DNA from 3 places in the Rhizobium sp. 007 genome. Region 1 is predicted to be linked to each of the others. Evidence: predicted binding sites of a transcription regulator. Region 1 holds the regulator's gene; each other region holds the start of a gene.
What was found. Region 1 encodes LexA, which represses DNA repair genes until DNA is damaged. Its sites were predicted from a motif close to TGTTCNNNNTGTGTTCNG; they were not measured.
Positions count from the first base shown of each region.

Region 2: a site for LexA is predicted at 3,325-3,342, ahead of dnaE (DNA polymerase III subunit alpha). Genes of this name have one in related genera too.
Region 3: a site for LexA is predicted at 8,716-8,733, ahead of ISN39_RS18855 (metallopeptidase family protein). Genes of this name have one in related genera too.

Region 1 is NZ_CP064187.1:1,493,385-1,503,502, forward strand. Features, by position in the region: gene bamA (outer membrane protein assembly factor BamA) at 1-1,259, shown strand, start outside; gene lpxD (UDP-3-O-(3-hydroxymyristoyl)glucosamine N-acyltransferase) at 1,297-2,358, shown strand; gene fabZ (3-hydroxyacyl-ACP dehydratase FabZ) at 2,355-2,822, shown strand; gene lpxA (acyl-ACP--UDP-N-acetylglucosamine O-acyltransferase) at 2,819-3,637, shown strand; gene ISN39_RS07590 (LpxI family protein) at 3,640-4,518, shown strand; gene lpxB (lipid-A-disaccharide synthase) at 4,518-5,681, shown strand; gene gltA (citrate synthase) at 5,708-6,997, opposite strand; gene lexA (transcriptional repressor LexA) at 7,939-8,655, opposite strand; gene ISN39_RS07610 (VOC family protein) at 8,861-9,739, shown strand; gene kdsA (3-deoxy-8-phosphooctulonate synthase) at 9,736-10,118, shown strand, end outside.
Region 2 is NZ_CP064187.1:1,123,064-1,133,181, forward strand. Features, by position in the region: gene proS (proline--tRNA ligase) at 1-123, shown strand, start outside; gene ISN39_RS05525 (lipoprotein-releasing ABC transporter permease subunit) at 141-1,448, shown strand; gene ISN39_RS05530 (ABC transporter ATP-binding protein) at 1,464-2,147, shown strand; gene ISN39_RS05535 (DUF5680 domain-containing protein) at 2,148-2,612, opposite strand; gene ISN39_RS05540 (hypothetical protein) at 2,684-3,262, opposite strand; gene dnaE (DNA polymerase III subunit alpha) at 3,568-7,050, shown strand; gene ISN39_RS05550 (HIT domain-containing protein) at 7,074-7,580, opposite strand; gene ISN39_RS05555 (hypothetical protein) at 7,640-8,104, opposite strand; gene ISN39_RS05560 (L,D-transpeptidase family protein) at 8,327-9,565, opposite strand; gene ISN39_RS05565 (DNA polymerase IV) at 9,703-10,118, opposite strand, start outside.
Region 3 is NZ_CP064187.1:3,862,094-3,872,211, reverse strand. Features, by position in the region: gene ISN39_RS18900 (aspartate-semialdehyde dehydrogenase) at 137-1,171, opposite strand; partial or broken gene ISN39_RS18895 (hypothetical protein) at 1,282-1,480, opposite strand; gene ISN39_RS18890 (MFS transporter) at 1,687-3,573, shown strand; gene ISN39_RS18885 (phosphatase PAP2 family protein) at 3,811-4,569, opposite strand; gene leuB (3-isopropylmalate dehydrogenase) at 4,694-5,806, opposite strand; gene leuD (3-isopropylmalate dehydratase small subunit) at 5,986-6,594, opposite strand; gene ISN39_RS18870 (hypothetical protein) at 6,684-6,914, opposite strand; gene ISN39_RS18865 (CoA ester lyase) at 7,026-7,949, shown strand; gene ISN39_RS18860 (DUF1737 domain-containing protein) at 7,946-8,152, shown strand; gene ISN39_RS18855 (metallopeptidase family protein) at 8,154-8,591, opposite strand; gene ISN39_RS36480 (hypothetical protein) at 8,756-9,700, shown strand; gene ISN39_RS18850 (DNA polymerase Y family protein) at 9,612-10,118, shown strand, end outside.

The DNA of each region.
Region 1 (10,118 bases):
TCGAGCGCATCGAAATCCGCGGCAACAGCCGCACGCGCGATTACGTCATCCGCCGCGAATTCGACATGAGCGAAGGCGACGCCTTCAATCAGCAGATGATCACAAAGGCCAAGCGCCGTCTCGAAGCGCTCGGCTTCTTCTCGTCGGTGAATATCTCGACCGCGCCGGGCAGCTCGCCTGACCGCGTCGTTGTCATCGTCGATGTTCAGGATCAGTCGACGGGTTCGTTCGGTATCGGTGCCGGTTACGCCGCAGGCGGCGACGGTCTGATCCTGGAAGCGTCCATTGAAGAAAAGAACTTCCTGGGTCGCGGCCAGTATATCAGGGTTTCTGCCGGTGGCGGTGTCGAAGGCTCGCAGAGTTATGGTTTGAGCTTCACCGAGCCTTACTTCCTCGGTTATCGCCTTGCGACCGGTTTCGACCTCAATCACAGCGAAACCTCGAGCAACGATAATTACGACTATACCGAAGATAGCGTCGTTCTCCGCGCGACGGCGCCGATCACCGAGGATCTGGCGACGACGTTCCGCTACAACTTCAAGCGGATGAACTACGATGCCGACGGCAGCGATCTGAGCGATCTTTCGACACCCTATCAGGATCTTGTGAACGATGGACCTTGGATCCGTTCATCGATTTCCAATACGCTGACCTATAACACGCTCGACGACATGACGCTCCCGCGCGAGGGGATATACGCGACGTTGACGCAGGAAATTGCCGGCTTGGGTGGCGACTCGCAGTTTTACAAGATCTACGGGAAGGCGCGCTATTATCATCTGCTGGCTGACGATGCCGATATCATTGGATCTGTTGCGGCCGGTGCGGGCCATGTTGTCGGCCTCGGCAAAGACCTAAACATCTTCGACCAGTTCACATTGGGCAACAACGACATCCGCGGCTTCGAAAACAAGGGTATCGGTCCTCGCGTTGGTGGCGGACCGGATGATCCGCTCGGAGGAACGACTTATTTTACCGTCTCGGCGGAAGCGACCTTCCCGATGCCCGGATTCCCGCGTGACTTTGGTCTTCGTGGCGCGGTCTTCGCTGATGCGGGTACATTGTTTGGAAATGATGTTGACGTGAGTTCGCCAGAATTCGTGAGAGGCGATAGCGCAGCACTTCGTGCGTCCGTCGGTGTTGGCCTTGTCTGGCAATCGCCGTTCGGCGCGCTGCGCGTCGACTACGCGATCCCCGTCGTGAAGGAAGATTACGACCAAACACAGTACTTCAAGTTTGGCATCAACAACCAATTCTGATATCGGCAATCCAGAATCGAAAACTGGAGCTTTGCCGGTGGAGCAGAACAATTTCTTTCCGCCCCGCGACGGCGTCAAACTTTCAGAGTTGGCGCAATATCTCGGGGCGGAACTTGCCGACCCTGAAAATGGCGACATCCTTATCCGATCGGTGTCGCCGGTCAGCCGTGCGAAGGCCGGTGATCTTTGCTACATCATCTCACGCAGGAGCCGTGCCGAGCTTGAAACCTGTCGGGCGTCGGCAGTCCTTTGCGAGCCCGCGATAAGATCGGCGGTACCTCCTCATATTCCGGTTCTCTTGTCGAAGAACCCCCATGCCGCTTTTGCGATGGCAGGCGGGCATCTCCATCCGGCTGCTTTGAAGCCACTGGCAACAATGTCTTCGACGGCAGAGATCGCGGCGACTGCGGCGGTCGATCCGACGGCGCGGCTGGAACCGGGCGTGATCGTCGAGCCTTTGGCTGTCATCGGCGCGAATGCGGAAATCGGTCAGGGAACACGGATCGGCGCCGGCGCGCTTATCGGTCCCGGTGTCAAGATCGGCCGCGATTGCACGATCGCCGGCGGTGCCAGCGTGATATGCGCGCTCTTGGGCAATGGCGTGATCGTGCACAACGGTGCGTGTATTGGCCAGGATGGCTTCGGATATGCGCCAGGCCCCAGAGGCATGATCAAGATCGTTCAGATCGGCCGGGTCATCATCCAGGACAATGTCGAGATCGGCGCGAACACGACGATCGATCGCGGCACGATGGACGACACGGTCGTCGGCGAGGGAACGAAGATCGACAACCAGGTGCAGATAGGCCACAACGTCAGGATCGGGCGTCATTGCGCGATCGTTTCGCAGGTCGGCATCGCCGGCAGTGCGGTTATTGGAAACGGTGTGCAGATCGGCGGTCAGACTGGTATCAATGGCCATATTACGATTGGCGATGGCGTACAGATCGCGGCAAAGAGCGGCGTCATTCAGAGCATTCCTGCCGGTGAGCGTTATGGCGGCATTCCGGCACGTCCGGTAAAGGATTTTCTTCGAGAGTCGGCGGAGATAATGGCGCGCGCGAGCGCTCGGGCTCATAAAACGGGAGATCAAGAATGACTGAAGGGGTCAAGGAGACGCTTGCTTCGGCGGACATCATGGAGATCATGAAGCTTCTGCCGCATCGCTATCCGTTTTTGCTGGTCGACCGGATTATTGAGATCGATGGCGATGATTCCGCGATCGGCATCAAGAACGTCACTGCCAACGAGCCTCATTTCACCGGCCACTTTCCCGAGTCGCCGATCATGCCGGGTGTGCTGCTGATCGAAGGCATGGCGCAGACGGCGGGTGCGATCTGCGCGCGCAAGGATGGAACGAGCGGTAACCTCGTCTATTTCATGACCATCGACAATGCACGTTTCCGCAAGCCCGTCATCCCGGGCGATCGGGTCGAATTTCATGTGAAGAAGAAGAAGCAGCGCGGTAATATCTGGAAGTTCCATTGCGACGCCAAGGTCGACGGCGCATTGGCCGCGGAAGCTGATATCGGCGCGATGATTCTTCGTAAGGACGAGGCATGAGCACGATCGCAGGGAGCGCCCGCATCCATGCCATGGCCGTTGTCGAGGATGGCGCGGTCATCGGCGAAGGCGTGACCGTCGGTCCGTTTTGCCATGTCGGTCCGAAGGTTGTTCTTCATGACAATGCCGAACTGCTGGCGCATGTCGTGGTGACCGGCAGAACCGAGATCGGCAAAGGCACCCGGATTTTCCCGATGGCGGTCATCGGCGGCGACCCCCAGAGCGTGCACCATGGCGGCGAGGAGACGACGCTGACGGTGGGCGAGAATTGCACCATCCGCGAAGGCGTGACGATGAATACCGGCACCGCAGATTTCGGCGGCAAGACAATCGTCGGCGACAACAACCTGTTTCTCGCCAATTCTCATGTCGCCCATGACTGCCGTGTCGGCAATCACGTCATCATGTCGAACAATGTCATGCTCGCCGGGCATGTGACGATCGAGGATCGGGTCATTCTCGGCGGCGGATCGGCCGTGCATCAGTTCACGCGTGTCGGCCGCCAGGCCTTCGTCGGCGGCCTTTCGGCTGTCAGCTACGATGTCATTCCGTATGGGATGCTCAATGGAAATCCCGGTTTGCTGGGCGGTCTCAACGTTGTCGGCATGACGCGGGCCGGGATTGATCGCGCTGTCATCCATACGGTGCGGCGGGCTTACAAGGCGATTTTTGAAGGATCAGGTTCGATCCGCGACAACGCGGCAGCGATCCGCGACGAATATGCCGATTGCGAGCCGGTGATGCATATCCTCGATTTCATTGCCGCGGAAAGCGACCGCGCGCTGTCATCGCCGACGCGAGGACAGAAAGGCTGACCTTGTCTCCCGCCGGTGATACCGACAAAGGCCGTCTGGCGATCATTGCGGGAAACGGTCTTCTGCCGTCTTATGTCGCCGAGGCGGCGCGGGCAGCCGGCGAGGATCCATTCGTGATTTCGCTGAAGGGTGAACTTGACCGGTCATGGGAGGACTATGACCATGCAGTCATCGGCGTCGGTGATTTGTCGGCGCTGGCAGAAATTTTCAAGCGCAACAACATCACCCGCGTCGTCATGTCTGGCGGCGTTCGCCGTCGCCCCGAATGGCGGGAAGTGAGGCCAACCTGGCGGACGGTCGCAAAGATGCCGGGTGTGGTGCGTACGCTGCTTTCGGGCGGCGACGATACGGTGTTGCAGATGGTCATCAAGCTCATCGAAGACGACGGCCGGCGCGTCGTCGGCGCGCAGGATATTGCCCCCGACCTGCTGGCGGCTGTCGGGCCGATCGGCGTCATGTCGCCGGGGAATGACGACAAGATCGATATCCTGAAGGCGGCAGCAGCCGCCGAAGCGCTTGGTGCGCTCGATGTCGGGCAGGGCGCAGTCTCCGTCGGCGGACGCATCGTGGCGCTCGAAGGCGCGGAAGGGACCGACGGAATGCTTGAGCGCGTCGCATCGCTGCGTAGCGCCGGGCGTATATCGCCGCGCCGCCGTGGCGTGCTGGTCAAGCTCTGCAAGCCGCAGCAGGATGTCCGCGCCGACCTTCCGTCGATCGGCCTCTCCACGGTGACGAATGCCAAGGCGGCGGGCTTGGCGGGAATTGCAATCGAGGCGGGACGTGCTCTCGTGCTGGATCGCCAGGCTGTTATCAAGGCAGCCGACGAAGCCGGGCTTTTTGTCTGCGGGCTCGATCGCGGCCTACCGTCATGGGGGCTGTGATGAAGATCGCGATCGTGGCAGGCGAGGTTTCCGGAGACCTTCTCGGCGCCGATCTCGTGGCTGCACTGAAGCGCAGGCATGCCGGGATTGAACTTGTCGGCGTCGGCGGCGACGCGCTGGAGGCACAGGGGCTGAAGTCGCTCTTCGACTTCTCCGAGCTTTCGATTATGGGCGTCACACAGGTGCTTGGAAACTTGCCGAAGCTTGTCGCCCGCATCAGGCAGACGACGGCTGCAATCATTGCGGCAAAGCCCGATATTCTGATCGTCATCGACAGCCCGGATTTCACCCATCGCGTTGCCAAACGTGTTCGCGAAGCCCTGCCGGAACTCCCGGTCGTCAATTATGTCTGTCCCAGCGTTTGGGCGTGGAAGGAATATCGCGCCCAGCAGATGCTCGCTTATGTCGACCATGTGCTGGCCGTTCTGCCATTCGAGCCCGCGGTGATGGAGCAGCTCGGCGGACCGCAGACGACCTATGTCGGCCACCGGCTGACGGCGGATGCGGATTTGATTGCCGCCAGGCGCGGCCGGGCAGAAAAGCTCAAGACCGTCGCGGAGGGCCGGAAAACGATCATGCTGCTCCCGGGCTCGCGCTCGTCGGAGATCACAAAGCTGCTTCCCTATTTTCGCGATGCTGTCAATGAGCTCGTCGCCCGCGGTGGCACAATGCGGGTTCTCATGCCGACCGTCAGCCGCAGGGAATCGATGGTTCGCAACCTCGTGAAGGACTGGGAAACGAAACCGGAGATCCTGACTGGCAATGAACAGAAATGGCGGGCTTTCGCGGAGGCCGATGCGGCAATGGCTGCCTCGGGGACTGTCATCCTCGAGCTTGCACTTACAGGCGTGCCGACAGTCTCAGTCTATAAGACAGACTGGATCATCACTATGATGACGCGGCGCATCAAGACGTGGACGGGAGCAATCCCTAATCTGATCGCCGACTATGCCGTCGTCCCGGAATACATCAACGAGGTCGTTCGTGGCGCGAGCCTGGCGCGCTGGATGGAACGCCTTTCCAGCGACACGCTCCAGCGGCGCGCAATGCTCGAAGGTTTCGACCTTGTCTGGCAGCGCATGCAGACGGAAAAGCCGCCGGGCGAGAAAGCGGCGGATATCGTTCTCGACATTCTGGACAAGAAAAAACCCGGCCGTCTCTGACCGGGTTTTTTTCGGGCGGAAGCGGCTTAGCGCTTCGAAACCGGAACGTAGTCGCGCAGCGGTTCGCCGATATAGAGCTGGCGCGGACGGCCGATGCGCTGCTGTGGATCCTCGATCATCTCGTTCCACTGGGCGATCCAGCCGACCGTGCGGGCCAACGCAAAGAGCACCGTGAACATCGTCGTGGGGAAGCCCAGCGCCTTCAGCGTGATGCCGGAATAGAAGTCGATGTTCGGGTAGAGCTTCTTTTCGATGAAGTATTCGTCGGTCAGCGCGATGCGTTCCAGCTCCATCGCGACTTCGAGAAGCGGATCGTCCTTGTGACCGAGTTCGGCGAGAACCTCGTGCGTCGTCTTCTGCATGATCTTGGCGCGCGGATCGTAGTTCTTGTAGACACGGTGACCGAAGCCCATGAGGCGGAACGGGTCATTCTTGTCCTTGGCGCGGGCGATATATTCCGGAATGCGCTCGACCGAGCCGATTTCCGAAAGCATGTTGAGCGCCGCCTCGTTGGCACCGCCATGAGCCGGGCCCCAAAGGCAGGCAATGCCGGCCGCGATGCATGCGAACGGGTTGGCGCCCGAAGAGCCGGCGAGGCGAACCGTCGAGGTCGAGGCGTTCTGCTCGTGATCGGCGTGCAGGATGAAGATACGGTCCATGGCGCGCGAGAGGACCGGGTTCACGACATATTCTTCGCACGGTACCGCGAAGCACATGCGCAGGAAGTTCGAGGCGTAGTCGAGATCGTTCTTCGGATAAACGAACGGCTGGCCGATATAGTACTTGTAGGCCATGGCCGCGATAGTCGGCATCTTGGCTATCATGCGCAGGCTTGCGACCATGCGCTGATGCGGATCGGTGATGTCTGTCGAGTCGTGGTAGAAGGCAGACAGAGCGCCGACACAGCCGCACATGACGGCCATCGGATGGGCGTCGCGGCGGAAGCCGGTGAAGAAGCGAGACATCTGCTCGTGCACCATGGTGTGATGCGTGACGCGGTAGTCGAAATCCTTCTTCTGGGCAGCCGTCGGCAATTCGCCGTAAAGCAGCAGATAGCAGACTTCCAGGAAGTCGCCATGTTCGGCAAGCTGTTCGATCGGGTAGCCGCGATGCAGCAGAATGCCTTCATCGCCGTCGATATAGGTGATCTTCGATTCACAGGAAGCGGTCGAGGTGAAACCAGGATCGTACGTGAAGGAACCGGTGTTTTTATAGAGTGCACCAATATCGATGACATCCGGACCGATCGTTCCGCTTTTCACGGAAAGATTGGCGGTTTTGTCGCCGATTTTGATTGTTGCGCTTTGATCCGTCATGCTGATCCTCCAAACTGGCGGCGGCGCCATAAAAGCGCCATAGGGTTAAGCGTCCTCTCCGATAGCTATATGATCACGGCGCCAATGCCAAGTTACCGTGGCGCCATTTTGTGCATCGCAGTATCAACTTTTAGACACTCCTGCGATGCCGGAGGCGCATAGCGGAAGCCAATGATTTAATTCGGCTTTTGCAATCCAATTTTTTGGACTTTTTTCAATCGATTATTGTTGCTGAAACGCCCTCAGGGCTGCATTCTGGTTGTATTCATAGGGTGTCAGCGGGCTGGGTGCATGCCGGAGTTGAAAACGGCCGAGCTGCGCATTTCCGCTTCAGCAGATGTCGCGGACAAGCAGTGTGCGCGCTTCCCGGCTTGCGCTTTTGGAATGCGGGAAGAAGCCTTTGGCAAAAGCAGAGCTCTCGCCCGTCAATAGCCACCGTTCAGTCCCGTAGCCACCGATCAGTCATTGTGGCTGCATACCCAAGGCTTTCGGCCTGCAAATGGCAAGCTAAGGAGCCGCTCAGGGCACACGCCTGCGCTTTGCGACGGTTTTTTCGGGCTTGGGGCGGCGATCTGGTTTGCGTCCGGCACGAACGTTGCGCTCAGCGCTTTGGCTTTGACCGATCGCAGCCGTGAGGGCGCTGCGACCCGCGAAAGACGGAGGGAAAGCGAAATTTTCACCGGAGCAGCAGGAAGAGGCAAGAAATGCGATGCGGAACGGTGCCACGCCCGGCTTGCGATGCCGCGGACATCGTCGTCACGCTGGCAAGGCTGCGGTTCGGCGCCTGCCGATGCGGCGCAGTGCATTTCGCGAATGAAACCTTGCGGAAAACCGGCGCCGTACCGTGCTTTGGACAACCGCCTTCGAGAAACTCGATCGCCCCTAGAGCCGCCACGCCTATGAGTGGCGCGCCGTCGCCTTTGCCGGCGACGCGCTGCCGGTCAATGGTAGCGGCGGATAAGGCCGACGAGCTTACCCTGAACCTTTACGCGATCCGGTCCAAAGATGCGCGTCTCGTAGGCGGGGTTCGCCGCTTCCAGCGCGATGGACGCACCCTTGCGTCGGAACCGCTTCAGCGTCGCTTCCTCGTCATCGACCAGTGCCACGACAATGTCGCCGGGATTGGCGGTGTTGGTGTTGCGGATGATGACCGTGTCGCCATCGAAGATGCCAGCATCGATCATCGAATCGCCCTTGACCTCAAGCGCGTAGTGTTCGCCGGAGCCGAGCATATCGGCCGGAACGTTGATGTCGTGCGTGTTGTTCTGGATCGCCGAGATCGGCACGCCTGCCGCAATACGGCCCATGACGGGAACCGAAATGGAGCTGGTATTGTCTTCGTTCGCCGGCTTCGGCGCGGCGGCAGCAGGCTGCGGCTTGCCGAGGCTGCCCTCGATGACGCTCGGCGAAAAGCCGCGGCGGGGCTGGATGCTCGGGCTGTAGGCTTCCGGCAGCTTGATCACTTCAAGCGCGCGGGCGCGATTCGGTAGGCGACGAATGAAACCGCGCTCTTCCAAAGCGGTAATCAGCCGGTGGATGCCGGATTTGGACGCGAGATCCAGCGCATCCTTCATTTCGTCGAACGATGGCGGAACGCCGGATTCCTTCATACGCTCATGAATGAAGAGGAGAAGCTCCTGTTGTTTGCGTGTCAGCATCGAAGTTTAACCCCAAATTCGTGAAACAAAGCCAGAACGGACACTATATGTTCCATATGTGTTCCGCAAGTACCTAAATTTTCGTAAAACTTCGTCTCAACTGCGTTCATTTTTGGAAACTTTTGTTTGCCGGATCAGCGCTTTCAGCTTGCATTGACCACATAGCGGCACACATCTTCAGCACATTAAATGGAGACCTGACGCCATGCTGCATCCGTTGGATCATCTTGTTCTACCGGTCACCAACATCGATCTCGCGCGGGAGCGGCTGGGACGATTGGGGTTCACGGTTGCCGCCGAGGGCCGTCATCCTTTCGGCACGGTGAATGCTTGCGTTTTTTTCGCCGACAAGACCTATCTCGAGCCGCTTGGTGTCGCGAGCGCGAAAGAATGTGAAGAATCAGTGCGGCACGGAAACGTCTTTGTGGCGCGCGACCAGGCCTTTCGTTTCCGGTGCGGCAATGACGGATTCTCTGCGGCCGCATTCAGCACGGAGGACGCGGACGCCGACCATGCTCATTTCGTTCGTGCGAGAAAGAGCGGCGGCGCCATGTTGGAGTTTTCGCGCCTGATCAAGATGCCGGACGGGTCGCAATCGACAGGCACTTTCAAGCTTGCCTTTGCCGCCGATCTTCGGGTGCCGGATTTCTTCCTCTTTGACTGCCAGCGCATCAACGCCTTTCCGGCCGATCGGAGCGCGCTGGAAAAGCATGCGAACGGTGCAACCGGTATCTCGGAGATGGTGCTAAGCGCGCCCGAGCCTGAAGCCTTCGGCTCGTTCCTTCAGTTGGCCGTGTCTACGACGGAAATCGAGCGGACACCGTTTGGCGTGGCGATCGCGGCAGCGAATGCCAGGATCAGTCTTCTGTCGCCGGAAGGGATGGAGGCTTATTTCGATTCGGTGCCGTTATCCGTGGATAAGGGGCTAAGAGGCAGCGCTGTCGTTTTCCGCACCACCGATCTTGCCGTGACAGAAGCGCTTTTGGCTGATAACGGGATGCCCTATACACGCAAGAACAACAGAGTCCTGGTGAAGCCTGCGCCCGGCCAAGGTGCGATCTTCGCCTTCGAGGAGATCCGATGAGCAATACGAATTCCGAAGTCGCAGTCGGCGAAGGTGCCGGCCGCGTCGTATTTTCAAACAGTGGCAGGCTGTCGCTGATCGCCGGCGCATGCGAAATGGAGAGCCGCGACCATGCCTTCATGGTTGCGGGCACGCTCAAGGAGCTTTGCGGCAAGCTCGGCATCGGGCTCGTTTACAAGACCTCCTTCGACAAGGCGAACCGCTCTTCGCTGTCGAGCAAACGCGGTATCGGTCTAGAGAAGGGCTTGGAAGTCTTCGCCGACCTCAAGAAGGAACTCGGCATTCCGGTTCTGACAGATATCCATTCGGAAGAGCAATGCGCGCTGGTCGCCGAGGTCGTGGACGTTCTGCAGATCCCGGCCTTCCTCTCCCGTCAGAC
Region 2 (10,118 bases), 370 kb from region 1:
CCGATGCAGATCATCGCCGGCCCGCGCGCGGTCGCGAACGGCGAAGTGGAACTCAAGGACCGCAAGACCGGTGCCCGCGAAACGATGACGATCGACGCGGCGATCAACAAGCTCTTGGCGTAAGGCCGAACGGAGGCGAAATGGCAGATGCGGCGGTGGACCAGCGGGGTTCGAAATCCGGCTTCGGTCCGGCGGTCAGGCCATTTTCCGCCTTCGAACGCCTTGTGGCGTGGCGTTATCTGCGCGCACGCCGCAAGGAAGCCTTCATCTCGGTCATCGCCGGCTTTTCCTTCGTCGGCATCATGCTGGGCGTTGCGACGCTGATCATCGTCATGGCGGTCATGAACGGTTTCCGCACCGAGCTGATCTCGCGCATTCTCGGCATCAACGGCCATATGATCGTGCAGCCGGTGGACGGACCTTTTACCGACTATGCGGCATTGACCGACAGGTTCGCGGCGGTGCCCGGCATCAGGATGGCGCTGCCGTTGGTCGAGGGGCAGACGCTGGCATCGGGCCAGGCGGGTGCTGGAACCGGCGCACTGGTGCGCGGCATCCGCGCCGAAGACCTGACCAAGCTCAAGACGGTTTCCGACAATATCAAGTCCGGAGACCTCGTCGGATTTGCTTCGGGGCAGGGCGTTCTCGTCGGTTCGCGCATGGCGGAGCAGCTCGGTCTGCAGGCAGGCGACACCATCACGCTGATTTCACCGGAAGGTGACGTGACGCCGATGGGCATCAATCCGCGCGTCAAATCCTACACGGTCTCCGGCATCTTCGAGATCGGCATGTCGGAATATGACGCGGCGATTATCTATATGCCGCTTGAGGAGGCGCAGCTCTATTTCAATGCCGAGGGCCTCGTTCAGTCGATCGAGCTCTTCGCCAACAATCCCGACGATATCGACAATCTCCGCCCCAAGGTGGAGGAAGCGGCAGGCCGTCAGATCGCCATCACCGATTGGCGCCAGCGCAACCAGACCTTCTTCTCCGCCCTGCAGGTGGAGCGCAATGTGATGTTCATGATCCTGACGCTGATCGTTCTGGTCGCGGCGCTGAACATCATCTCCGGCCTGATCATGCTGGTGAAGGACAAGGGCAGCGATATCGCGATCCTGCGCACCATGGGCGCGACGTCCGGCGCCATCATGCGCATCTTCTTCATGACCGGTGCTGCGATCGGCATCGTCGGCACTATTGCTGGCGTGCTGCTCGGCGTCGTCGTCTGCATCAACATCGAGTCGATCCGCCAGTTCTTCTCCTGGGTCACGGGCACCGTGCTCTTCAATCCGCAACTCTATTTCCTGAGCCAGCTGCCGGCCGAGATGAGTCTCGGCGAGACGGTCTCTGTCGTCGTCATGGCGCTGGCGCTCTCCTTTCTCGCGACCATTTTCCCCGCCTGGCGGGCCTCGCGGCTCGATCCGGTGCAGGCGCTCCGCTACGAATAAGGAATGCTGATTTCAATGAAACGGAACGTCGTTCTCAAGCTTTCCGGCGTCGAGCGTCACTATGGCCAGGGCGATACCGTGCTCACCATTCTGAAGGGCGCCAATTTTACCCTCCACAGCGGCGAGATCGTCGCCCTGGTCGCTCCTTCGGGCACCGGCAAATCAACGCTGCTGCATGTCGCGGGCCTGCTGGAGCATCCGGACGGCGGCGAGGTCATCGTCAACGGTCAAGTCTGTGAAGGGCTGACCGACGAGAAGCGCACGGCGATCCGCCGCAGCGAGATTGGCTTCGTCTACCAGTTCCACCATCTCCTCCCGGAGTTTTCGGCCCTCGAGAATATCATGATGCCGCAGATGATTGCCGGTCTGCCGCGAAAGGAGGCGGGCGAACGCGCAAAGCAGCTGCTCGACTATATGCGCATCGGCCACCGCGCCAGCCATCGTCCCGGCGAGCTTTCGGGCGGCGAGCAGCAGCGGGTCGCGATTGCGCGCGCGGTTGCCAATGCGCCGACCGTGCTTCTCGCCGACGAGCCGACCGGGAACCTCGATCCCGAGACCGCGAGCTACGTGTTCGATGCGCTGGAGGCGCTCGTCCGCCAGTCCGGTCTTGCAGCGCTGATCGCCACTCATAACCACGAACTCGCCGGCCGCATGGACCGTCGCGTGACCATCAGCGACGGTAAGGTTGTCGAGTTCTGATTAGGGGCGGATGAGGCCGCCTCGGTAGTCCAGTTCGTAGGCTCTCCGCTCTGCAACGATGATCATTTCCCGTCCGCTGAAGTGATCGCAATCGCCGGTGCTGTGGTCGGCATAAAAGCCGAAGGCATGCTCGAATTCCATGCCGCCCAGGAAGCGACTGTATTCGGCATACATCGTCGAAAGCGCGGCTTTGATGACGGCGCCTGCCTTCTCCCCATCGATCAGCGTCGGCTCGACAATGCGGCCGAAATAGTTCATCACCCAGACGGGCTCGCCGCCCAGCCACACGACTTCTTGTCCGGCGAAATCCGTTCCGCCGAAATAGCTGTCGAGATAGCGCCATTCTCCGCGCTCGTAGCCGATGTCGTGCGATCCGCTGCGGCAGGGGTCCAGCTTTCTCCCGCCGCCGACATAGGTATTTGCCTTCGCTTCGACGATGAAGCCGTTCAATGCAGCAAGATTCATGGCTCTCGGCCTCCCGCGCTGAAGCTCTCCCAAAAACGTATGCCTGTAAAGAACAAAAAGAGAACTGGCGACTATTGGCCGCAGATCGATTGAACGGTTTCGTCGCTCCACTGCTCGATGGTGATCACGCGCGGCGCGGCTTTCACGTCCTTTCCGTTCTTCTGCAACTTGCCGGTCAGCGCATTGTAGTCGCATGAACCGCCGGCATTGGGATCGAGCGTGTCGTAGTGATTGTGGGTGTAACCGGCGACAACGAATTGCTTGTTGCGGTAGGCAAGCGTCAGCGTCAGATCCCAGCGCTCGCGGCCGATCGCGCTGTTTTGGGAATGGACTGCAATGGAGGATTTGCCGGCAGCCTTGATCGTGGGCTCTTGGCCGAAAACGCCGTCTGCATCCGTGCTGCCCCAGATCTTACTGGGCGCGCTTGCCGAAAGCCTGAGCAGTTCGTGGTCGGCGTCGCGCAGATAGATGTAGATGCCGATCTGCTCTTTTCTCTCCGCATCGGCCGGTGCGACGAGGATAGCCAGATCCAGCTTGCCGTCGCCGTTCCAGTCTCCCGTCGCGCCATCGACGATGGCGTCAGGGTTTATGTCCGCAGCCGACGTCGCCGTTGCGACGAGAATGGCGATGAATGCAATGACAACCCTCATAATTCTCCTCCGGTCCGCCGTTAACTATGCGCAAATGATTCCTGTTGACAACAGAACAATAGCAGAACAAATTGGAAACATAACGAGTAAAGGAGAGCCAGATGACTGACATGATCCGTGATATCGCAGCATTCACCTCCATTGCAATGTTCGTTGCCAGCTTTTCGTTGATCCTCATGGCACTGTAAGTTTTCAGGGGACCGCATCGCTTTCATGCGGTCCGCACAAGGGACTGCTTCTGGACATCGCTGTCATCAAGGCCGACAATGCAAACCGATTCATTCGGGCGATTGGAAGGGTATGAAATGGCGGATGCACAGAGCGGCTTCGTCGGCGGTACGCCGGGTTTCGTGCATCTGCGTGTCCACTCGGCTTATTCGCTCCTTGAAGGGGCGCTGCCGCTGAAGAAGATCCTTTACAAGGCATCGGGCGATAGCCAGCCGGCGATCGCCATCACAGACACCAACAATCTGTTCGTCGCTCTCGAATTTTCGCAAAAGGCGATGGAAGAGGGGCTACAGCCGATCATCGGCTGCCAGCTGTCGATCGATATGGACGGCCTGGAGACAGAAAGGCGCGGCGGTCAGCAGGCGCTGGCCAAGCTGCCCTCGATCGTCGTGCTTGCCGCGACCGCGGAAGGCTACGAGCGGCTCGTCGATCTCGTCAGCCGCGCTTATCTCGGCGGCGACGACAACCAGGCGGTCCATATCAGGGCATCCTGGCTGGAAGAGGCCGGAACCGAAGGGCTGATCGCGCTGACGGGTGCGCTTGGCGGTCCCGTCGATGGGGCACTGAAGCAGGGCCATGCCGCGCAGGCGCAAACCCGGCTGCTTGCCCTGAAGCGCCTCTTCCCAGACCGGCTCTATGTCGAATTGCAGCGCCACGGAACCTATGACAAGCGCCATGAGCAGAAGGTCGTGGGGCTTGCGTATGAGCACGATCTGCCGTTGGTGGCGACCAACGAGGCCTTCTTCCCGACGCGCGACGATTATGATGCCCATGATGCGCTGATGGCCGTTGCCCATAACGCCATCGTCTCGGACGACAGCCGCTTCCGCCTGACGCCGGACCACTATTTGAAGAGCCGCGCCGAGATGGCGAAACTCTTTGCCGATCTGCCGGAAGCGCTGCAAAACACGGTCGAGATCGCCCGCCGCTGCTCCTTCGTACTGAAGACCCGTAAGCCCATCCTGCCGCGCTTTACCGGCGCCACCGACGATCCCGAGGAGGCGGAACGCGCCGAAGCGCTGGAGCTCCGCCGTCAGGCGGAGGAGGGCCTCGACATGCGCCTTTCGACGCTCGGCATGTCGCCCGGCTATGAGGAGAAGGATTACCGCGAACGGCTGGAATTCGAACTCAGCGTCATCGAGCGCATGCGGTTTCCGGGCTACTTCCTGATCGTTGCGGACTTCATCAAATGGGCAAAGCAGCATGATATCCCTGTTGGCCCCGGCCGCGGTTCCGGTGCAGGCTCGCTCGTCGCCTATGCGCTGACGATCACCGACGTCGACCCGTTGCGCTTTTCGCTGCTCTTCGAACGCTTCCTCAATCCGGAACGCGTCTCGATGCCCGACTTCGACATCGACTTCTGCCAGGACCGCCGCGAAGAGGTGATCCGCTACGTGCAGCAGAAATACGGCCGCGCACAGGTGGCGCAGATCATCACCTTCGGTTCGCTGCAGGCGCGCGCTGCCCTCCGCGACGTCGGCCGTGTGCTGGAAATGCCTTACGGCCAGGTCGACAAGATCTGCAAGCTGGTGCCGAACAATCCGGCCAATCCGACGCCGCTCTCCAAGGCGATCGAGGAGGAGCCGAAGCTTCAGGAGGAGGCAGCGAAGGAGCCCGTGGTGGCGCGCCTGCTCGATATCGCCCAGAAGATCGAGGGCCTTTACCGCCACGCCTCGACGCACGCCGCCGGCATCGTCATCGGCGACCGGCCGCTCTCGAAGCTGGTTCCGATGTATCGCGACCCGCGCTCCGATATGCCGGTCACCCAGTTCAACATGAAGTGGGTCGAGCAGGCCGGCCTCGTAAAGTTCGACTTCCTCGGCCTGAAAACGCTGACGGTACTGAAAGTTGCGGTCGATTTCGTAGCCAAACGCGGCATCAAGGTGGACCTCGCCGCGATCCCGCTCGATGACAAGAAAACCTACGAGATGCTCTCTCGCGGCGAAACGGTCGGCGTGTTCCAGGTGGAAAGTGCTGGCATGCGCAAGGCGCTGATCGGCATGAAGCCGGACTGCATCGAGGACATCATCGCCCTCGTCGCCCTTTATCGCCCGGGCCCGATGGAAAACATCCCGACCTACAATGCCCGCAAGCATGGGGAAGAAGAGGTGGAGTCGATCCATCCGATGATCGATCACCTGCTCAAGGAGACACAGGGCGTCATCGTCTATCAGGAACAGGTGATGCAGATCGCCCAGGTCCTGTCCGGCTATTCGCTCGGCGAAGCCGATCTTCTGCGCCGCGCCATGGGCAAGAAGATCAAGGCGGAAATGGACCAGCAGCGCGAACGCTTCGTCGACGGTGCCATCAGCAACGGCGTGTCGAAGCCGCAAGCCGACAACATCTTCGAGCTGCTGGCAAAGTTCGCAAACTACGGCTTCAACAAGTCGCACGCCGCCGCCTACGCTATCGTCTCTTATCAGACGGCCTATATGAAAGCGCATTACCCGGTCGAGTTCCTGGCCGCGTCGATGACGCTCGATATGTCGAACACCGATAAGGTCAACGATTTCCGGCAGGATGCCAAGCGCCTCGGCATCGAGGTCATCGCACCCTCGGTTCAAAGCTCGTTCCGCCAATTTGAAACCGGCGACAACCGCATTTATTACGCATTGGCGGCGCTGAAGGGCGTCGGCGAAAATGCCGTCGATCACATTGTCGAGGTGCGCGGCGACGAGCCTTTTGCCAGCATCGAGGATTTCTGCCTGCGCATCGATCCGCGCCAGGTCAACCGGCGCGTGCTGGAAAGCCTGATCTATGCCGGCGCCTTCGATTGCTTCGGCCAGGATCGCGCAGAGCTCGCAGCCGGCCTTGATCGCATTCTGGGCTATGCCCAGCGCGCGCAGGAAAATAAGCTGAGCGGCCAGTCGGATATCTTCGGCGGCGCGCTGTCGTCCGGACCGGAGAAAATCGCGCTGCCGCCGTTTTCGCCTTGGCTCGCTTCCGAGCGGCTGCTCAAGGAGTTCCAGGTGTTGGGCTTCTACCTGACGGCGCACCCGCTCGACAGCTACAACAACATCCTGCAGAAGATGCGGGTCCAGACCTTTGCGGAATTCTCCGCCGCCGTGAAGCAGGGCGCAACCAATGCCCGGCTTGCCGGGACTGTCATTTCGAAGCAGGAGCGCAAGACGCGCACCGGCAACAAGATGGGCATCATCGTCTTTTCGGATTCGTCCGGACAGTTCGAAGCTGTGCTGTTCTCCGAAATGCTGAACCAGTACCGCGACGTGCTGGAACCCGGGAAGTCCTTTGTGCTAACCGCCACCGGCGAGGAGCGGCCGGAAGGCGTCGGTCTGCGCTTGCAGACGATCCAGTCGCTCGAGGAAAAGTCGCTGCAGATGCAGAAGTCGCTGCGCGTTTATGTCCGCGATTCCGGTCCTCTGCGCGCCGTTGCGGCGCACCTGAACGCCAAGGGCGACGGCCTCGTTTCCTTCATCGTCATCAAGGAGGACGGCAAGCGCGAGGTCGAGGTCGAACTGCCGCAAAAATACCGCATCACACCGGAAATTGCCGCCGCCTTGCGCGCCGCCCCCGGCATCGTCGATGTCGAGCTTGTCTAGGTCATGAACTGCCTGAACCAGAATCAGGGAACGCCCCGTTCCTGAAGAAAGGCTTGGGTGATCTGCTCCGCTAGCCGTGCCATCTCGCCGGCGGGAATCTGCAGCACGCCATGCTCGGCCATGAGCGCGTGGTACTGTTGCTCTTCGAGGGGTATGCCCGCAGGCAGAGGAACCACATGGAAATGGAGGTGGCTGTTGGCTTGCTGGCTGCCGAGTGAAAGAACGTAGATTCTTTCCGCCTCGAATGCTTTTTTCAGCGCCCGAGACAAGAGGTGTACATGCCCTTGCAATCGCAGGTATTCTTCGGTCGAGAGATCCTGAGCCAAGTCTTCGCGGTGTTTCTTTGGGGAAACCAAACAGTATCCGGGCAGCGTTGGATACTTACTGCGAAAGATGATCGTCTCCTCATCCTCGAAAATGCGATGATGGAAGAACGCAGGATCTCCGCTCACCAGCCCGCAGATAAAACAGGGCCTTGTCGCTATATCGCGCAGGTAGGCTTCGAGATTGAACGGCTGGCGTTTGCCCATGCTGAACATCATCAGGACCATGCGCATAAATCAAGATTTCTTGCGCTGCCTTTTCAATCTCAAGCGAAGGTTGTTTTGAGCGCCTTCGCCGCATCCTGCGTGTGGTCTCTGCGGTCAATGAAGTTGCGTGCCCGAGGGATTGGGTCATGCAGATACTGATCGGGACCCAGCATCTTGCGTTGATTTAGCTCGGCCGTGCTGAGCGGATCGAAATCGACTCCCTCGATCGCGCAGCCCCACCCAAGATTATGAGATGCCCACCCCTTCCGATGGTGTTCCAGAAGCCGTTCGCGCCCGGAATAACCGTGATAATCGAAGGCGATGATGCCGTTCGTCACATACATATGGCCTCCTGCAAAACCCTCGTTCGGAATGATCCGCTCAGCATGGAAACCTTCGAGCGGCGGACGCTGAAGGAAGACACCGGCGAGGATGTGGCAGGCGCCATAGCCAAAGAAGATACGGTCAGGCAGCGCCCACCGCTTTTCAGGATTTTTCTTGATGCCGTGTTTCAGGACATACATGCGTGAGCATTTCCATTTTCGATCAGGCCCACCACTTGGTTGATCGAACGTTCCAAATGAATCGCTCTATCATGCAACCAGTATTTCATTGATTGCGACGAGATTGCAATTAGGCGTTATACGCCATGCCTGCGAAATCGATAGCTCAGGCGGTGCCGGAACCAACTGCAAAAGAGCTGCCGGTACGACGGCCGTGCCGCCAGCCATCGATGACTTTGCGCTCTAGCGCGTAATTGTGATGAAATCCGTGCCGGCGCCGGTCTCTGGGCCGATGCCGGTGTCGGAAATCGTCAGAGTCGAGCCTGCCGCCAGCATGCCGCTGATCCGGCGGCGTGTTTCGTCGGGTATCGTGATGCGGTCGAGCGCGTTGGCGATCGGCGTGCCGGTCACGATCGAACTCTCGTTGGCGACGATCCCGAGCCGCTTCATTGCCTGCCTGGAAAGATCGTTCTTGAGCGTCACGCCGAGCCAGTCGGCCTTGCCGTTTTTGGCGTCGACGGCGTGCAGTGCGAAGTAATGCGTGCCAAGTGCCTGCCGTGGATTGTCGATCGTCAGCGGCGCCTCGAAGACTGGCATGAAATCCTGCCGCACCATGATAATGCCGTTCGGCGGCTCGCCCTTGCCTGCCGCAGCATAAACTTCCCTAAGGAGGGTGTCGCTGACAAGCGCCTTGTCACCTTTGAATTGTGCAGGCCGCAGCGCCTTGAAGGTGTTGATGGCCTGAATGGTGGCCGTGCCGACAAGGCCGTCGGGTGTGCCCGTCGAAAAACCCAGCTGGTTGAGATAGGTCTGGATATCGATCACCGTCTCGCGCTCGGTGCGCCGGGAGATGAGAATGCGGATCGGATCGGTGTTTTCCGGTGCCGCGACCTGCGCGACAGGCGGTGGCGCGGCGTTGTTCATCGCCAACTGAACAGGCTCTCCGCGGTTTTCGCCGATCGCCGGACGCAGTTCCGCATCCGAAAGCAGCAGTGGCGGTTCCGGCAGATCGGGACGGAAGAGATTTGGATGCGCGATCGGCTCGGGCGCCACTTCGGCATCGCTGACGATGACCGGCACGCTGAGATCCGTCATCTTGTAGAGTTGCTTGGCAAAGGCGGCGGGCATGCGCACGCAGCCGTGGGAGGCCGGATAGCGCGGCACGGAATTCGATTCATGAAGCGCGATGCCAGACCAGGTCAGTCGCTGCATCCACGGCATCGGAGCTGCCGAGTAGAGGTTGGACTCGTGGTATTTCTTTTTTTCGAGAACGGAAAAGATACCGTTCGGTGTCGTGTGGCCGGCCTTGCCGGTCGAGACTTTCGAGGTCGCGATCACTTCGGTGCCGTCATAGACGACAAGCGACTGCTTGTCCTTGGAAACAAAGATTTGCAGGGTGCGGGCATCCACCGCAAAGGCAGGGTGATGCACGAGTGCGGTCGCCGACAGCAAGCCGAGGCCGAAAACAAAACGCGAGAACATGTGAGCCAACCAATACGCAATACTTGTCCTTCATATACGGCACGATGCTTAAGGAAGGCTTGAGCGTTCGTCGTTGAATCGGCGCTCACGCATGGGTGATCTTTGGCCGCCACAGCCGTGTACTTGCGATTGCCCGATTATCCGTCGCGTTTGCCGCTGCCGAACGTATAGCCGGTCTCCACGGTCTTCTTGCCGAATTTCTCGCGCAGCTTGTCCATCGCGGTTTCCGCCGCCGCGCGCCGGGTGGATTGCTGGTCGATGAGGTCCGGCGGGTCGGCGCGCGCCGGGTCGCAAAGGTCGGTGACGCCGATGCCGATCAGGCGGAATTTCGTGCCGTCCGTTTCCTTCTCCAGAAGCTCGATGCCGGTCCGGAAAATCCTGTCGGCAAGCTGCGTGGGGTCTTCCAGCTTCCGGTTGCGCGTGCGGGACTTGAAGTCCGTCGTCTTCATCTTCAAGACGACGGTATTCCCGGCAATGCCGCTCTTCTTCAACCGCCAGGAGACCTTCTCGGAGAGACTGCGCAGGATCGGCACCAGCTCGTCATAGCGTGAAA
Region 3 (10,118 bases), 1.9 Mb from region 1:
AGCAGCAGATAATTTTGTCACGATCACCTTTCGGTGGGCCCTTGCAACCTGATGGCCGTCGGCCAGTTTTCGTAGGAAGCCCCGCATAATCAGGCGATATGCGGGGCTGATAGTAAATTATGGTTAATTTTTGGTATCAGGCGGCCTTCTTGCGTGGCTTGATGAGGCCGCGGTTGACGAGAAGCTCGGCAATCTGGATTGCATTCAAAGCAGCGCCCTTGCGTAGGTTGTCTGAGACCACCCATATGTTGAGGCCATTCTCGACGGTCGCATCTTCGCGGATGCGCGAAATATAGGTCGCGTCTTCGCCGGCAGATTCGTAAGGCGTGATATAGCCGCCGTTTTCGTGCTTATCGATAACGAGGCAGCCTGGAGCGTCGCGCAGGATCTCGCGCGCCTGATCGGCGGTGATCTCGTTTTCGAACTCGATATTGACCGATTCCGAGTGGCCGATGAAAACCGGAACGCGTACCGCCGTGCACGTGACCTTGATTTTCGGGTCGAGCATCTTCTTGGTCTCGGCTAGAACCTTCCATTCTTCCTTGGTGTAGCCATCCTCCATGAAGACGTCGATATGGGGAATGACATTGAAGGCGATGCGCTTCGTGAACTTCTTGTTCTCTATCGGATCGGCAACGAAGACGGCGCGTGTCTGGTTGAAGAGCTCGTCCATGCCGTCCTTGCCTGCGCCGGAAACCGATTGGTAGGTCGAGACGACAACGCGCTTGATCTTGGCGAAGTCGTGCAGGGGCTTCAAAGCCACCACAAGCTGTGCGGTCGAGCAATTCGGATTGGCGATGATGTTGCGCTTGGTGAACTGCGTCACGGCATCCGGGTTCACTTCCGGAACGATCAGCGGCACGTCGGCGTCGTAGCGCCAGGCCGAGGAGTTGTCGATCACGACGCATCCCTGCTGGCCGATCTTCGGCGAGAACTTCTTGGACACCTCGCCACCAGCAGACATCAGGCAGATGTCGGTGTCGGAGAAATCGTAGTTCTCCAGATTGGAAACCTTCAGTGTCCGGTCACCGTAGGAAACTTCCGTACCCTGCGAACGCGCGGAGGCGAGCGCCACGACTTCGTCGGCGGGGAAGCCGCGCTCCGAGAGGATGTTGAGCATTTCCCGGCCCACATTTCCGGTCGCTCCCGCAACTGCAACTTTGAAACCCATTTCAAGCTCTCTTTCTCTTCTCTCCTCTTGTCCGGTGAGGGGGAAGGCGCGAAACGATCGCGGCTTCCTGTCCCCAGCCGGGCCGGGGAGAGAGCGGCAGGCCAGAGACGTCAGACGGTTTTCGTCGTCGTTTTGGCCTTGGTTTTGGAAGAAACCGGAACAGCAATATCCATCCCGGCACCTGGTGCCAGATCATTGCGTGCAGCAATGGCGTGTTCGTCGCGAACCATGGTATTCCTTTCCGCCGTTGCTCATAAAAGGTTTTCCACAGGAGTCAAGGTTTTTGCAACCTTGCTCCCTGTCGAGCACTTGGGCAGAGGTTGCGGCCCAAATCGGAAGAACCCTTGCCTGCGACAATCTGTGCAAAGGCATTAGACTAAAGTCATAATCCCAAAGCCGCTCTCTTTCTCCGAATCCTTTTCTGTCACACTCTCGTCAGGCGAGTTGCGTCCAAGGGTGCTTTGAGGAGAGCTTGGGGCGCGTCTCGTTGCTTATCACTCTGTGGAGGACAGACAATGGCAAATGTCGCAAGCGTCGGAGACGCGAGAGTCGGCCCGATGACAGGCGAGGAGAAGAAGGTCATCTTCGCCTCGTCGCTCGGGACTGTTTTCGAATGGTATGACTTCTATCTTTACGGTTCACTCGCCACCTATATCGGCGCTACCTTTTTCAGCCAGTATCCGGAAACGACGCGAAACATCTTCGCGCTGCTCGCCTTTGCAGCGGGTTTCCTGGTGCGCCCGTTCGGCGCATTGGTCTTCGGCCGCCTCGGCGATCTGGTCGGCCGCAAATATACCTTCCTGATCACGATTTTGATCATGGGTCTTTCGACCTTCCTCGTCGGTATCCTTCCAGGTGCGGCGTCAATCGGTATTGCAGCTCCGATCATCCTGGTCGGTCTCCGCCTGCTGCAGGGCTTGGCGCTCGGCGGTGAATACGGTGGTGCAGCGACCTATGTGGCCGAACATGCGCCGCATGGCCGGCGCGGCTTCTTCACGTCATGGATCCAGACGACGGCAACACTCGGCCTTTTCCTTTCGCTGCTGATCATTCTCTTCGTCCAGTCCATGCTCGGCGCCGCCGATTTCGCCGCCTGGGGCTGGCGTATTCCGTTCCTCGTCTCGGTCGTCCTGCTCGGCGTTTCCGTCTGGATCCGTCTGAAGATGAACGAGTCGCCGGCTTTCCAGAAGATGAAGGCCGAGGGCAAGGGTTCGAAGGCGCCGCTGACGGAAGCCTTCGGCCAGTGGCGCAACGCTAAGGTGGCGCTGCTTGCGCTCTTTGGCGCCGTCATGGGGCAGGCCGTCGTCTGGTATTGCGGTCAGTTCTACGCGCTGTTCTTCCTGCAGAACATCCTGAAAGTCGACGCACAGTCGACCAACCTGATGGTCGCTGCATCGTTGTTGCTCGGCACCGGCTTCTTCGTTTTCTTCGGCTGGCTTTCCGACAAGATCGGTCGCAAGCCGATCATCATGGCCGGCCTCCTGCTCGCCATGGTGACTTACTTCCCGCTGTTCAAGGCTCTGACCAATTTCGCCAATCCGGCGCTTGCAGAGGCGCAGGCCACGATCCGCGCAACGGTCACTGCGGCACCGGGCGATTGCAAATTCCAGTTCAACCCGACCGGTACCGCGAAGTTTACCACCTCGTGCGATATCGCCACTTCGTTCCTGACGAAGAATTCTGTGCCCTATGATGTCGTCAGCGGCGCCGCCGGTTCAGCCGCCACGGTTAAAATCGCCGACAACACGATTACCAGCTATGATGCCGCTGCCGCTGGCGACAAGGCGAAAGCCATGAACGGCGCTTTCGAAAAGGGCATCAACATCGCACTTCGCGATGCTGGCTACCCCCTGGTTCGCGGTGCGGCCAAGGTTCCGGAATCCAAGCTCGATGCCTTTATCGCCGCCAATCCGGAGCTGGCTCTCAATGCTGATGCGCTTCGTGCAGGTCAGAAGGAGACCGTCCCGGCCTCCAAGCTCGTGACCGACAAGCTGCTGACAGCCGACGAGGCCAAGGGCGTCACCGACATGGCAGTCTACACGATCGCCAACGGTGGTACTTTCACCATGGTTGCCGATCCGGCAAGGCTCAACTGGGTGGGCGTCGTCGCTGTCCTGACGGTCCTCGTCATCTACGTGACGATGGTCTACGGGCCGATCGCTGCCCTTTTGGTCGAGCTCTTCCCGACCCGTATCCGCTATACCGGCATGTCGCTGCCCTATCACATCGGCAACGGCTGGTTCGGTGGTCTGCTTCCGGCAACCGCCTTCGCGATGAGCGCCTTCAAGGGCGACATCTATTACGGTCTCTGGTACCCGATCATCTTTGCGGGCATCACCCTGGTCATCGGCATGATTTTCCTGCCCGAAACCAAGGACCGCGATATCCGCACGATGGACTGAGGCAAACCATCAGAATTGAGAAACGGGACCCGGCGCCTCCAACGGCGCCGGGTTTTTTGTATCCGCAGAAGCCCTTTCGGCGTCGGCCATCCGTCAGGACCCGGGTTGAAAAGCAGCCCGTAGCGCGAATAGACGATCGCCGTCATCCGTGGCTGCATCGAAAAATCATCCGTTCGAAAAGTGTTTTAGGAACAGCACAACGGCAGCAGACGGTAACGACAATTTTTTGAGCAGGGCTCAAATAAGCCTGCTGAGCCGTGGCACAGGCCAGCCTTCGCGACTGACAGCAAAGACCAGACCGAAGCGGGCAAAAAGGATTGAGACGGCAAATGCGAGCCAGGCACCAAGTGCCAGTCCTGCTACGACATCGCTCGGATAGTGGACGCCGATGATGATGCGGGTTGCACCGAGCCAGAGCCCGATACCGATGAAAATGAGCCTGACGTGCGGAAAAAGGAGGATGAGTGCCACAAAGAGCGCGCCGATATTGGCCGAATGACCTGATGGGAAGCTCTGATGCAGGAAATCCATGTTCAGGGGCGAGAAACTGAAAATGCCCTCCTGCTCATAGATGAGCGGACGTGCCCGCCCGATCAGGAATTTCAAGGCGTTGGCACAGACACTGGCAAGGATGACTGAGAGCCCGACATAGGCCGTCATCTGGACGAAATAGGCCATGCGGAATTGACGGCGGACCTTCCAAAGCCGCCGGCGAACGGCGTAACCGGTGGCAAGAACGGTGCAAAGCCCAGCAAGGATCCAAGCAAGGCGGCCGATATCCGTTACCTCGCCGGCGATCGATACCAAGGGAGGCGAGAGGCTTTTGGCTGCCTGTCCGAGCGGCCTGTCGAAGACAAAAAAGGCAATGACGACCACATTGATCGCGGAAAGCGTGAACGCCTTCCAGGGAACTCTGCGATGGATCGTGCGTCGGGCGTCGTAGCGCTTGCCCAGATAGGATCGGCAGCCTGGTTTGTGATCGGCGGTATTGCTCATTCCATTCCTTCGTCGTTTTGCCCTTCGTCGTTTTGCAGGACATAGGAACCGGGGCTGATACCTTCAATAAAAAGCCCTCCGTACCGATAGATACGAAGGGCGGAGAAGCGTTTCACGTGAAATATCAGGCAGAAAGCGTCTTGAACTCGGCAAGGATCGCCTGGCCCATTTCGACAGTTCCAACCTTCTTGGCGCCTTCGGCCATGATGTCGGCCGTGCGGATACCCTTGTCGAGAACGTTGGCGATCGCCTTCTCAAGATTGTCGGCTTCCTTCACGAGGTTGAAGGAATAACGCAGGCACATGGCGAAGGAGGCGATCATCGCAATCGGGTTGGCGATGCCCTTGCCGGCGATGTCGGGAGCGGAGCCGTGGACCGGTTCGTAGAGCGCCTTGCGTTTGCCTGTCTTGCCATCCGGCGCACCGAGAGAAGCAGATGGCAGCATGCCAAGCGAGCCGGTCAGCATCGCCGCGACGTCGGAAAGCATGTCGCCGAAGAGGTTGTCGGTGACGATGACATCGAACTGTTTGGGCTGACGTACCAGCTGCATGCCGCCGGCATCGGCCAGCATATGCTCCAGCTGGACGTCGGAATATTTTGCCTTGTGCGTCTCGGTCACGACCTGGTTCCAGAGCACGCCGGACTTCATGACGTTGCGCTTTTCCATGGAGCAGACACGGTTTTGACGGGTTCGGGCCATTTCGAAGGCGACGCCGGCGATGCGTTCGATTTCGTAAGTGTCGTAGACCTGTGTATCGATGCCGCGTTTCTGGCCGTTGCCAAGATCGATAATCTCCTTCGGCTCGCCGAAATAGACGCCGCCCGTCAGTTCGCGGATGATGAGAATGTCGAGACCTTCGACAAGTTCCGGCTTCAGGGAGGAGGCGGAGGCAAGCGCCGGATAGCAGATTGCCGGGCGCAGGTTTGCGAAGAGTTCCAGGTCCTTGCGCAGGCGCAGAAGGCCCGCTTCCGGGCGCACGTCATAAGGCACGCTGTCCCATTTCGGACCGCCGACTGCACCAAAGAGAACGGCATCTGCCGCCAGCGCCTTTTTCATGTCGTCTTCGGAGATGGCCGCGCCATGCGCATCGTAGGCACTGCCGCCGACAAGGCCTTCATCGATGACGAAGCCGGCGTTCATCGCCTCGTTCATGTAAGCAATGATCTTGCGGACCTCGTCCATTGCCTCGGGACCGATGCCGTCGCCCGGCAGCAGGAAAAGATTGCGCGCTGTCATGAAACCCTCCGCGGAAAAACAAGCTTCGGCTTCTTAGACCCCGCCGGACGCCATTTCAAGGAACAGAACGGCTGAATCGGTACGGTTTGCTGCCTCACGATGGCGATGTGCATCCCGGCTTGGAAGCAAAGAAAAAGCCGGGTGGAAGCCCGGCTTGATCGCATGCCGTGTTTGGGCGATTAAGCTGCCCAGGGACGCGATGCGGCGTTTGACTTTTCGAACTTGTCGATCGCAGAGGCCTTTTCCAGCGTCAGGCCGATATCGTCGAGACCGTTCAGCAGGCAGTGGCGCTTGAATTCGTCGAGGTCAAACTTGATCGAACCACCGTCCGGGCCGGTGATTTCCAGGTTTTCGAGATCAACCGTCAGGATGGCGTTGGAACCGCGCGAAGCGTCGTCCATCAGTTTGTCGAGGTCTTCCTGGCTGACCCTGATCGGGAGAATGCCGTTCTTGAAACAGTTGTTGTAGAAGATGTCCGCGAAGCTTGTGGAGATGACGCAGCGGATGCCGAAATCGAGAAGCGCCCACGGGGCATGCTCGCGCGAGGAACCGCAGCCGAAATTATCGCCGGCAACGAGAATCTTGGCATTCTGATATGCCGGTTTGTTGAGCACGAAATCCGGGTTCGACGTGCCGTCTTCGTTGTAGCGGGCTTCCGCGAAGAGGCCTTTGCCGAGGCCGGTGCGCTTGATGGTCTTCAGGTAATCCTTGGGAATGATCATGTCCGTGTCGATATTGACGACCGGGAGGGGTGCTGCAACGCCCGTGAGCTTCACGAACTTTTCCATGGAAACCTGCCTTTGTATGCCGTTTTTCAACGATTGCTCCGGCAATAGAGCAAAACGCCGTAAAAATGAAGGAGAATCTTGGGACGCGTTTAGAGATCGATGATCGTGCCGCGGCCGTCGTTCCAGATGCGCATTTCGCGCTTTGGCTCAGCCTTTGCGCGGACGGGCGCCGGCTTCATCTTCATCGAAAGCGCGCGGCCGGCCATGAGCACGGTCAGGATACCGCCAACGGCGAGCGTCACCGAAAAGGTGAGAGCAGCGAGCGCCACGAATACAGTGATCCCTGCCAGCATGAGGAAGATGGAGCGTATATTCTGCATGAGTTTAGACCTTTCTTCGAAAGGAATGTGGTCCTTGTTTTTTATTTCTGCAAGTCAAGCATGGCTTTTTGTTGTCTTGTCACTCTTCACAAAGCTTGGCACACATTCGTGATGAGCCAGAATTCGCCCATCCGTTCCTTCAGTTTGCACCGCTCGGTGCTGAGCGTTCCCGCGATCAATCTCCGCGCTCTCGAAAAGACCCATGCGCTCGGTTGCGATGCCGTCATTTTCGATCTCGAAGATTCCGTGGCGCTGGAGAAGAAGGAGCAGGCGCGCGAAAACCTGAAAACCTTCTTTTCGGGCAAGCCACTTGCGAACAAGGAAAAGATCATCCGCATCAATGCGCTTTCGTCGGGTTTCGGCCATGCCGATATGGAGCTCGTACAGGCGCTGCGGCCGGATGCGGTGCTTTTGCCGAAGGTGGACGAACCGCAGGATGTCATGGCCGTGAGCGACCTTCTTGCTGATGCCGATGCACCAGAGACCTTGCGTATCTGGGCGATGATCGAGACGCCGCGCGGTATCCTGAACGCGGCGGCAATCGCAGAGGCTGGCCGCACCCTGGGCTCGAGACTCGATTGCTTCGTCGTCGGGCTGAACGATCTGCGCAAGGAGACCGGCGTTCTGCCTCAACCGGGCCGAACCTATCTCGTGCCGTGGCTGATGCAGGTCATCCTCGCCGTGCGCGCCTATGGTCTCGATGCGATCGATAGCGTTTTCAATGATTTTAAGGAAACAGATGCCTTCGAAGCCGAATGCGCGCATGCCCGGGCCATGGGCTACGATGGCAAAATGCTGATCCATCCGATGCAGATCGAGGCTGCCAACCGGCACTTCGCTCCCGATGAGGCTGCCATCCGGGAGGCGGAAGAAATCATCGCCGCTTTCGCCGATCCTTCGGCCGAAGGTCTCAACGTCATCACTTTGAACGGCCGGATGATCGAGCGCCTGCATCTTGTCCAGGCGGAAAGCCTGGTCCATAAAGCCCGCCTGATTGCCGAACGCCAGACTATTGAACGAAAGCCTTTATCATGAAGCTCTATCGCCTTCTGACCGGCCAGGACGACGCCGCGTTCTGCCATCGCGTAACCGATGCCCTCAACAAGGGCTGGTCGCTTCACGGTGCACCGTCGCTGACCTACAATATTCAGACCGGCCAGGTGATTGCCGGCCAGGCGATCGTCAAAGAGGTCGAAGGCAAGGATTATCATCCGGAGATGAAGCTCTCCGAGCAATAGCTCAGCGCTCGACGGCCTCCTCGACGCTCGCTTCGATCCGCTCCATGTCGTCATCGCTCAGGCCGAAATGGTGACCGATCTCATGGATGAGGACGTGGGTGATGATGTCTCCGAGCGTTTCATCGTTTTCCGCCCAATAATCCAAAATGGGACGCCGGTAGAGGCGGATACGATTGGGCATCTCGCCGGTTTCGACCGTGAATCGCTCGGAAATACCCCGGCCTTCGAAGAGGCCAAGCAGGTCGAACGGCGTTTCCAGCGCCATATCCTCGAAAACATCGTCGTCGGGAAAATCTTCGATTTCGATCGTGAGATTGTCGGTGAGCGAGCGAAATTCATCCGGCAAGTGGCTATAGGCCTCCATCGCCAGGGACTCGAATGTGCTGAGCGTTGGGGCATGGCGGTCCCGCCAATCCTCGCTCTGGTCTATGCGGGCCATGAAAATTCCCTTCCTTTGGCGCCCATATAGAACCTTTGCGGTGGATTTTCGAGTGTGGAATCAAAGGCAGGAATAAATTCATAAGAATTGGTTGTTGACTCTTTCAGAAAGCTCTGGAATCCATAAGAACATAACAGGAACAATCTGACTTTGGAGTGAACGTCATGGCGCAGACGGCCGTGGCGCGCGAGCAGCTTTTTGCGCTCCGCGAAACCATTGCGAAACTCGAAGGCAAACCGGCACCGGCGCTTGCGGCGGCGGCACAAGAAGCTTTTGCGGCTGGCGATGAAACCTATTCGAGACCAGCAAAAACGCCGCTGCGTCTGTCCTTTGACATTCCAATTCTCGATGAAGCGCTCGAAGGCGGTCTGCCGCTTAACGGCATTACCGAAGTCCGGTCTCTGATGCTGCGGGATGCAGCCGGCGCCAGCGGTTTCGTGCTGGCGCTTGCGGCCTGGCAGCAGCGGCAGGAGGCGGCGGATGGCATGCCGGTTTTTTGGATTGGTGACAGAATATGCACAATGGAAGCAGGGCATCCCTATGCTGTTGGCCTCAAGAATTTCGGATTGGAGCCGGAACGCTTTCTCATGGCCTCGCCACACAAGCTGGAAGAGGCGCTGTGGCTTGCCGAAACGGCTGTCGAAAGCGGCCTCTTCCCAGCCACGATCCTGGAGGTGCGCGGCAATCCGGCCCAATTCGGTCTTACAGAAAGCCGGCGATTGAGCATGCGGGCAAGGGCTTCCGGCCGCCCGCTTTTTCTGTTGCGGCAGGGCGGCGAGGAGGAGGCGAGCAGCGCCTTTTTCCGATTCCGTGCCGAACCTGCGCCAGCCAGCGCACGGCCTCTGCCGGATGGTTCGATGCTAGAGGGCGGCATCGGCAATCCGGTTTTTCGTCTCATCCTGGAGAAGAGCCGCAACGCGGCTCCCCTCTCCTTTCTTCTGGAGTGGAACCCTCATGACCGCCGGTTTTTCCCCGTTAGCCAACCAGAGCGCACTCGTTCTCCAGGAGAGCAATCAGCGCATTCTGTCGCTCAGCTTTCCCCATCTTCCAACCGACAGGATCGCCCGCAAGAGGTGGGGTCTGTCCTGGCGTTCGGCCGGACGCCCTGATGCGCCGCCGATCGTCTGTTCTGGACGGCTCAACAATGCCATGCGCCTAACGGCGCTCGATGAGGTGGCGGAACGGATCAAACTGAAGAAAAACCAGGGAGTAGCAGAAGCGCGTGCCATATACCCGCTTCTGGATGTCATCGAGGAAGATCTGGCGGCCGATCGCCGGCTTCTCGAGGGCATCGCTGATTGGTGCGACCGTTATACGCCGCTGGTGGCATTCGACGGCAAGGACGGGCTGTTTCTGGATATTACCGGCTGCGCCCATCTCTTTGGCGGCGAAAGGGCCATGCTCAAGGATATCCTTTCCCGGCTCTTCCATATGGGGTTCGATGTCCGCGGCGCGATCTCTTCGTCGCCGGGCCTTTCCTGGGGCGTTTCCCGCTTCGGGGATGGTGGCGTCATCGAAACCGATCAA